3 regions of the Neobacillus pocheonensis genome follow, and region 1 is predicted to be linked to each of the others. Evidence: riboswitches for the same ligand, from Rfam matches in the RefSeq annotation. Region 1 holds a riboswitch; each other region holds the start of a gene.
The links. Region 1 has a riboswitch for S-adenosylmethionine ahead of ABES02_RS22855 (YezD family protein). Riboswitches for the same ligand answer to the same signal wherever they lie in the genome.
Positions count from the first base shown of each region.

Region 2: it holds a riboswitch for S-adenosylmethionine, as region 1 does, so the genes downstream of both, ABES02_RS11385 (methionine ABC transporter ATP-binding protein) here and ABES02_RS22855 (YezD family protein) in region 1, are expected to answer to the same signal.
Region 3: it holds a riboswitch for S-adenosylmethionine, as region 1 does, so the genes downstream of both, mtnK (S-methyl-5-thioribose kinase) here and ABES02_RS22855 (YezD family protein) in region 1, are expected to answer to the same signal.

Region 1 covers NZ_JBCNAD010000044.1:26,159-28,425, forward strand. Annotated here, with positions in the region: gene ABES02_RS22845 (inorganic phosphate transporter) at 1-355, opposite strand, end outside; gene ABES02_RS22850 (phosphoadenylyl-sulfate reductase) at 330-1,046, opposite strand; gene ABES02_RS22855 (YezD family protein) at 1,122-1,235, opposite strand; SAM riboswitch class I at 1,349-1,451, opposite strand; gene ABES02_RS22860 (MBL fold metallo-hydrolase) at 1,627-2,267, shown strand, end outside.
Region 2 covers NZ_JBCNAD010000020.1:261,005-263,271, reverse strand. Annotated here, with positions in the region: gene ABES02_RS11390 (methionine ABC transporter permease) at 1-465, opposite strand, end outside; gene ABES02_RS11385 (methionine ABC transporter ATP-binding protein) at 458-1,483, opposite strand; SAM riboswitch class I at 1,645-1,749, opposite strand; gene ABES02_RS11380 (O-acetylhomoserine aminocarboxypropyltransferase/cysteine synthase family protein) at 1,872-2,267, opposite strand, start outside.
Region 3 covers NZ_JBCNAD010000038.1:137,392-139,658, reverse strand. Annotated here, with positions in the region: gene ABES02_RS20955 (carbon-nitrogen family hydrolase) at 76-861, shown strand; SAM riboswitch class I at 938-1,094, shown strand; gene mtnK (S-methyl-5-thioribose kinase) at 1,199-2,267, shown strand, end outside.

The DNA.
Region 1 (2,267 bases):
CTGCTACTTCACTGGTGGAAAGCGGGATCCCAAATGTATTTGCTAAAAACAACGACAACGCTGCCGAAGCCAAAACAATTAAGGCAATGGAATCTGTAAAGGTTTTGCTTGGAACAATCCCGCTGCCAATGGTTTTGACTACCTCTCCGCCGCCAAGCCAGGCGCCGAGAAAAACAGCGATTCCGCACAGGAGCAAGGCCAGCTGTTTTTTTACCACACCGGCACCGTATGAAATTCCCATAGACGCCGCCGCACCACTGGCACCGATATTCACTGCAAAAAACAATCCGATAGTAACAGCAACGACTGTAAGCGTTAGAACCCCCTCCTTATGATGAGTGTAAACCGCACTCAGTCTTACTACTTCCTGACCAGCGCCCTTCACGGGAATCACCGTTTGCACTTACAGCCTGGGTACAAGGGAAGCACCCGATACTTGGGTAATTACGGTCATGCAATTCGTTATATGGAAGGTCTTTCGCACGGATATAATCCCAAACTTCATCCCATGTCCAGTGAATTAACGGACAAATTTTGATATTTTGAAATTTGTCATCCTTGTTTAAAAATTGTGTATTTTGCCTCGTTGGTGACTGCTCGCGGCGAAGACCTGAAATCCAAGCTTCTTTTTGCGTCAGAGTTTCCCTAAGCGGAATTACTTTTCTAATTTGGCAGCATTGGTTTGGATCTCTTTTCCATAAGGCTGACCCATACTGTGCAGATTGTTCATCTAATGTAAGAGCAGGCTGTTTCTTTTCAATATTTAAAGTTGGGAAACGGGCCTGGATTTTATCGATGACATCATAGGTTTCTAAAAAATGCAGTCCCGTATCAAGAAAAACGATATGGGCATCCGGTTTCACTTGATGAATGATATCGATTAAAACAATTGCTTCGGCTCCAAAGCTGGAAGCATAAACAATTTTCTCTTCTGAATAATTGTTATAGGCCCACTCTAAAACACCGCGAGCTCCCTTTGTTTCATCTTCTATTGAAAATGAATCTGAAATCTGATTCCAATTTTCATAAGTAACTGTACTTGTCATAGCTTAAAAACCTCCTCTCAGTCTACAAAAAAAGCAGTCTTCCATCCATTTATGGTTGAGACCGCCTCTAGTTTTCTAGTCAGCGCGTTTATTTGATTGAAGACGTACTTTTTCATTTTTTTCAATTTGAATTACCTTGCCATCTTGAACCACTAGGGTGATGGAACCAAATTTTAAGGTGCCAAGCATTTGCTCAAGATGCGAAGCAATTTCTTGCCATTCTGATGGTTTCAGATAATTCGCCCCCCTTTTCACAAAAACGCCTCTCCCATCGAGGAAAGGCGTCTTTACATATGTAAAACACCTTATCTCCCAAAATGAATAACATTTTGCTGGAATTGGCACCTTTCAATCGCAGGTTGCCGGGCTTCAACGGGCCAGTCCCTCAGCCGCTCTAGATAAGCGATATTTGATTGTTGATGAGGTTAATCCTACTATACCAATAGGGATTAGTCAATATAATTAATTAAAATATTTTAACAATTTATTTTGTTTATACATTTGTAACAAGAATATTTACTGTACGCTGGGAAAAAACTACTCAAGAACCATTTATCAAATGACAAGGAGTTCATTTTTAATGGATAAAGAGTTATCTTATGGAGATGATTATAAATTCATTCCGGCTACCTCTATTGGCAGTGGAGTTGGGGTATCTGTTTTGCCAGATTTGTATTGTCACACCATTCAGATTGTTAATATTTGTTTAGTTGGCAATCCGGAATCCAAAGAGTTTGTATTGATTGATGCAGGTATGCCTGGTTCCTCTGATGAAATCATTTCGGTTACAGAGGAGCGTTTTGGTGCTGGAAGCAGACCAAAGGCGATTATTCTCACACACGGACATTTCGACCATGTCGGTGCGATTATTGAACTGGTGAATCATTGGCAAATCCCTGTATTTGCCCACGAATATGAATTACCCTACCTAACAGATAAGCAGAGTTATCCAGAACCAGATCCTACCGTTGAGGGAGGAATGGTTGCGAAAATGTCGCCTTTATTTCCAAATGAGCCAATCAATCTCGGAGCGAATGTTGAAAAGCTCCCTCCTGATGGAAGCGTTCCATATTTACCTGGTTTCCGCTGGATCCACACTCCTGGACACACTCCAGGGCACGTTTCTTTTTTCCGAGAGAATGATAGGGCCCTAATTGCGGGAGATGCTTTTATTAATGTAAAACAGGATTCTTTATATAAGGTAATCACCCAAGAACAAGG
Region 2 (2,267 bases), on a different contig from region 1:
AATCCCTGAAATGAGTGCCGGCATTGATTCTGGAAGTAGTACCTTCCAAATGATGGTGCCAGTTGTTGCTCCCATTGAACGGGCTGCTTCAATAACCCCTTTATCAATCTCTCTAAGGCCAATTTCCACCATCCGCGCATAAAACGGGGCAGCCCCAATAATTAGTGAAGGCAAGGCGGCATTAACGCCAATCATCGATCCAACCAATATCGTTGTTAACGGAATTAATAACACGATTAAGATGATAAACGGTATGGAGCGGAAAATATTAACGATCGCACTGAATACCACGTTAATCGGTTTATTTTCCCATAGGTTTCCCTTTGAAGTAAGAAATAATATTAATCCGAGCAGGGTCCCTAAAATAAAGGTTGCTAGGACTGAAATCCCCGACATATAAAGGGTATTTTTTGTTTCCTGCCACAAAATTAGCCAATCAACATTTGGAAAATATTCTTTAATCATTTACAACCACCTCCACTCCAACCTGCTGCGACCGGATAAAGTCTACGGCTTTGTCGACTTCATGGTCATCCCCATCAAGATGAATAAAGAGGGTTCCATATGAACCGCTTTGCGTTTGCGAAATTTTCCCCTGCAAAATATTAACCGTCACGTTGTTATGACGAATTAAATTTGTAATCACTGGCTGCTCTGCTGATTCGCCAACAAAAGTTAACTGGACGATTTGTCCGGTATGGTATCGTTCAAGCAAATGATCAACAGTTTCCTTTGTTTCCTCCGGTTCTGTTACCTGTTGTACAAAGCGTTTGGTAATGGCCTGTTCTGGATTTTTAAATACATCCAATACTGGTCCAATCTCCACGACTTTCCCGCTTTCCATGACAGCTACCCGGTGGCAGATCTTTCGGATGACATGCATTTCATGCGTGATTAGAACGATTGTTAATCCAAGCCGTTTATTGATATCGACTAATAAGTCTAGGATTGAATCCGTTGTTTGAGGATCGAGCGCTGAGGTAGCCTCATCACAAAGTAATACCTTAGGGTTATTGGCAAGTGCTCTGGCAATACCGACCCTTTGTTTTTGCCCACCGCTAAGTTGAGAAGGATAAGCATTTTCTCTGCCTTCAAGACCAACCAACTTAATTAGCTCGTTAACTCTTTTTTGCCTTTGAGAGGCTGGGACTCCGGCGATTTCTAATGGAAAGGCAATATTATCGCTAACGGTTCTTGACCATAGGAGATTGAAATGCTGGAAAATCATGCTGATTTCCTGGCGCGCCTTCCTTAACTCGCTTCCCTTGATTTTTGAAATTTCGCGACCTGCCACCGTAACCGTACCATCCGTTGGAAGTTCAAGTCCATTGAGCATCCGGATTAAGGTACTTTTCCCTGCGCCGCTATATCCAATCACTCCGAAAATTTCTCCCTCTTTAATTTCTAGGTTGACATCATCAACTGCTTTTAGCTGCCCCTGTTTCGAAGGAAAGATTTTTCGGACATTTTTTATCGAAATCATTGAATGGTTTCACCTACTTTTTATCCTGTTTACTTAAAATTCTGAAATTGCAACCTACTACTTGAATATAGGGTTTGATTGTTCCATTGGAATGATTCCTATTTCAGGAAAATAAAAAGCCTTCCTGCGCAGGCAGAAAGGCATCATTAATATAATCCTTTCTCCCATCTCCCAAAGCAATCGCTTTGTGTGAATTGGCACCATTTCAATAAATTGACGGTTGCCGGGCTTCATCGGGCACATCCCTCCACCTCTCTTGATAAGAGCATCAAGCATCCTATATTCAATTAACACTTTAAATCGATTAAGTAATTATTTCACAAAAGCTATCGTAACACGGATAAAAAGGAGTGTCAATGAAATTTCTGAAAAAATAATTTAGGAAATTTTATACATTGGCCTTTATCGACGTTAACCCAGTTGACGCCTCAATCGCTGATTCTAAATCCTCAATTAGATCCTGAACATTTTCAATTCCAATCGATAAACGGATTAAGTCCTCTGATACACCAGCTGCTTTGAGTCCTTCCGCATCCAGCTGCTGATGTGTGGTACTAGCCGGATGAATGATTAAACTCTTTGCATCCCCAACATTAGCAACATGCGCCCATAATGAAAGAGCATCAATCAGTTTCGCCCCTGCTTCTTTTCCACCCTTAATACCGAAAATAACCATAGATCCCGCACCTTTTGGCAAGTACTTTTTAGCTAAATCATAATCAGGGTGTGAAGCATGCCCTGGATAAGAGACCCACTCAACAGCGGGGTGATTTAACAAATATTC
Region 3 (2,267 bases), on a different contig from region 1:
TTCTAGTCACAAATGATATAACTTTTATAACAGCTTGTAAAGTAAAAATTCCGAACTTTCAAAGAGGTGGGAAACTTGAAATTGAAAATTACTTGTCTCCAAATGGATATCGCGTTTGGTAATCCTGAAAAAAACTATCAATCAGCAGATTTGCTTATTAAAAAGGCAATGGCAAATAAACCAGATATTATTGTTCTTCCTGAATTATGGACAACGGGGTATGATTTGACACGACTAAATGAAATTGCAGACATCGGCGCCAGCCAAACCATACAATTCCTCCAAAACGCAGCCAAGAAACATCACGTTCATTTTGTCGGCGGGTCCGTCGCCAATCAAGGAGAAAGTGGCGTGAAAAACACGCTTCTCATTGTAAACAATGAAGGTCAACTCATTCATCAATATAGCAAACTCCATCTGTTTAAACTGATGGATGAGCATCTCTATTTAGAAGCTGGTAACGAAAAAGGGTTATTTAGACTGGAGGACCAGCCATTTGCTGGTGTTATTTGTTATGACATCCGTTTTCCAGAATGGATTCGTACCCATACATCGCATGGCGCTGAAGCCCTGTTTGTCGTTGCAGAGTGGCCAGCGGCCCGTTTATCTCATTGGCGATCACTATTAATTGCAAGAGCCATTGAAAATCAATGCTTTGTGATTGCTTGTAATCGATCAGGGGCTGACCCAAAAAACCAGTTCGCCGGACATTCTATCGTTATTGACCCATGGGGCGAAATTATTGCTGAAGCAGGAGAAAAGGAAGAAATCTTAACAGTGGAGATTGAACTTGGTTCTGTAAAAGAGATTCGTAAATTGATTCCCATTTTTGAAGATCGAAAACCTGAAAACTATAAATAATTTTCAAAAAGTATTGACACTAATCTTTTTATCCTGTTATAGTACTAATCAGATTGAATAATTAAAAAATTAGATACTCTTATCACGAGCTGGCTGAGGGATTTGGCCCTTTGAAGCCCAGCAACCGACCATCATACCATTTTTTAATGGGGCGAATTAATTCGCTTAGGGTGAAATCCCCTAAAGGCACGGTGCTAATTCCAACAGAAGGATTTCTTTCTGAAAGATAAGAGGTGCGATAGACTTGTATGTCATCAAAGCCTCTTTTAAACAAGAAAGAGGCTTTTTTAGCGCAATATGGCGCAATCAAAGCCTCCAAAAAAAGGAGAAAAAAAGAATGAGTCTATTAAAACAACAAACCTATCAACCGTTAACTGAAACCGCTGCAATTAAACTAGCCTTAAGTTTAAATATTTTTACTAATAGTGCGGAGCTAACTTGCAAGGAAATCGGTGATGGCAATCTTAACCTTGTATTTCATATCGTGGATGAAAAGAATAAGAAAAGCATTATCATCAAGCAGGCTCTCCCTTACGCAAAGGTTGTTGGAGAAAGTTGGCCTTTAACCCTAAAAAGAGCAAAAATTGAAGCAGATGCATTAAAAACGTTTGGAGAGATTGCCCCAAATTATGTACCAAAGGTTTATTACACGGATGATGTACTCGCAGTAACAGTAATGGAGGACCTGTCTCACCTTTCAATTGCAAGAACGGGCTTTATTAAGGGGGAAACCTACCCGTTAATTTCTCAACATCTTGGCGAGTTTCTTGCTAAAACTCTATTTTATACATCGGATTACGGGTTAGGACCTGGTGCAAAAAAAGCAAGAGTTCATCAATTTATTAATCCTGAGCTTTGCAAAATTACGGAAGATTTAATTTTTACTGATCCATTTTATGATGCAGAAACAAATAACTTCGAAGCAGGATTAAGAGGAGCAGTCGAAGGACTTTGGCAGGACGAAGAATTAAAGCTGCAAGTCAATATATTGAAAAAGGCATTTTTAACTGATTCAGAGGTACTTCTTCATGGTGACCTGCACACAGGAAGTATTTTTGCAGATAATTCGGAAACAAAGGTAATTGATCCCGAGTTTGCCTTTTACGGACCGGCGGGATTTGATATTGCACAAGTATTTGCCAATCTTCTTTTCCAGGTCATTGTGAATGTTCCTAATCGTGAGACTTTTATCAATCACATTGAAACAGTTTGGAATGTTTTTGAAGAGGAGTATACTCATTTATGGGAAATAGAAAATAAAGAACCTCTAGCAAAAACAGCAGAATTCTTAAAATTTAATTTATCTAAATTTTTCGAAGACGCAATTGGATTTGCCGGCTGTGAATTAATCAGAAGAACAATCGGCCTAGCCCATGTTGCTGATTTAGATAGTATTGAAAATGAGC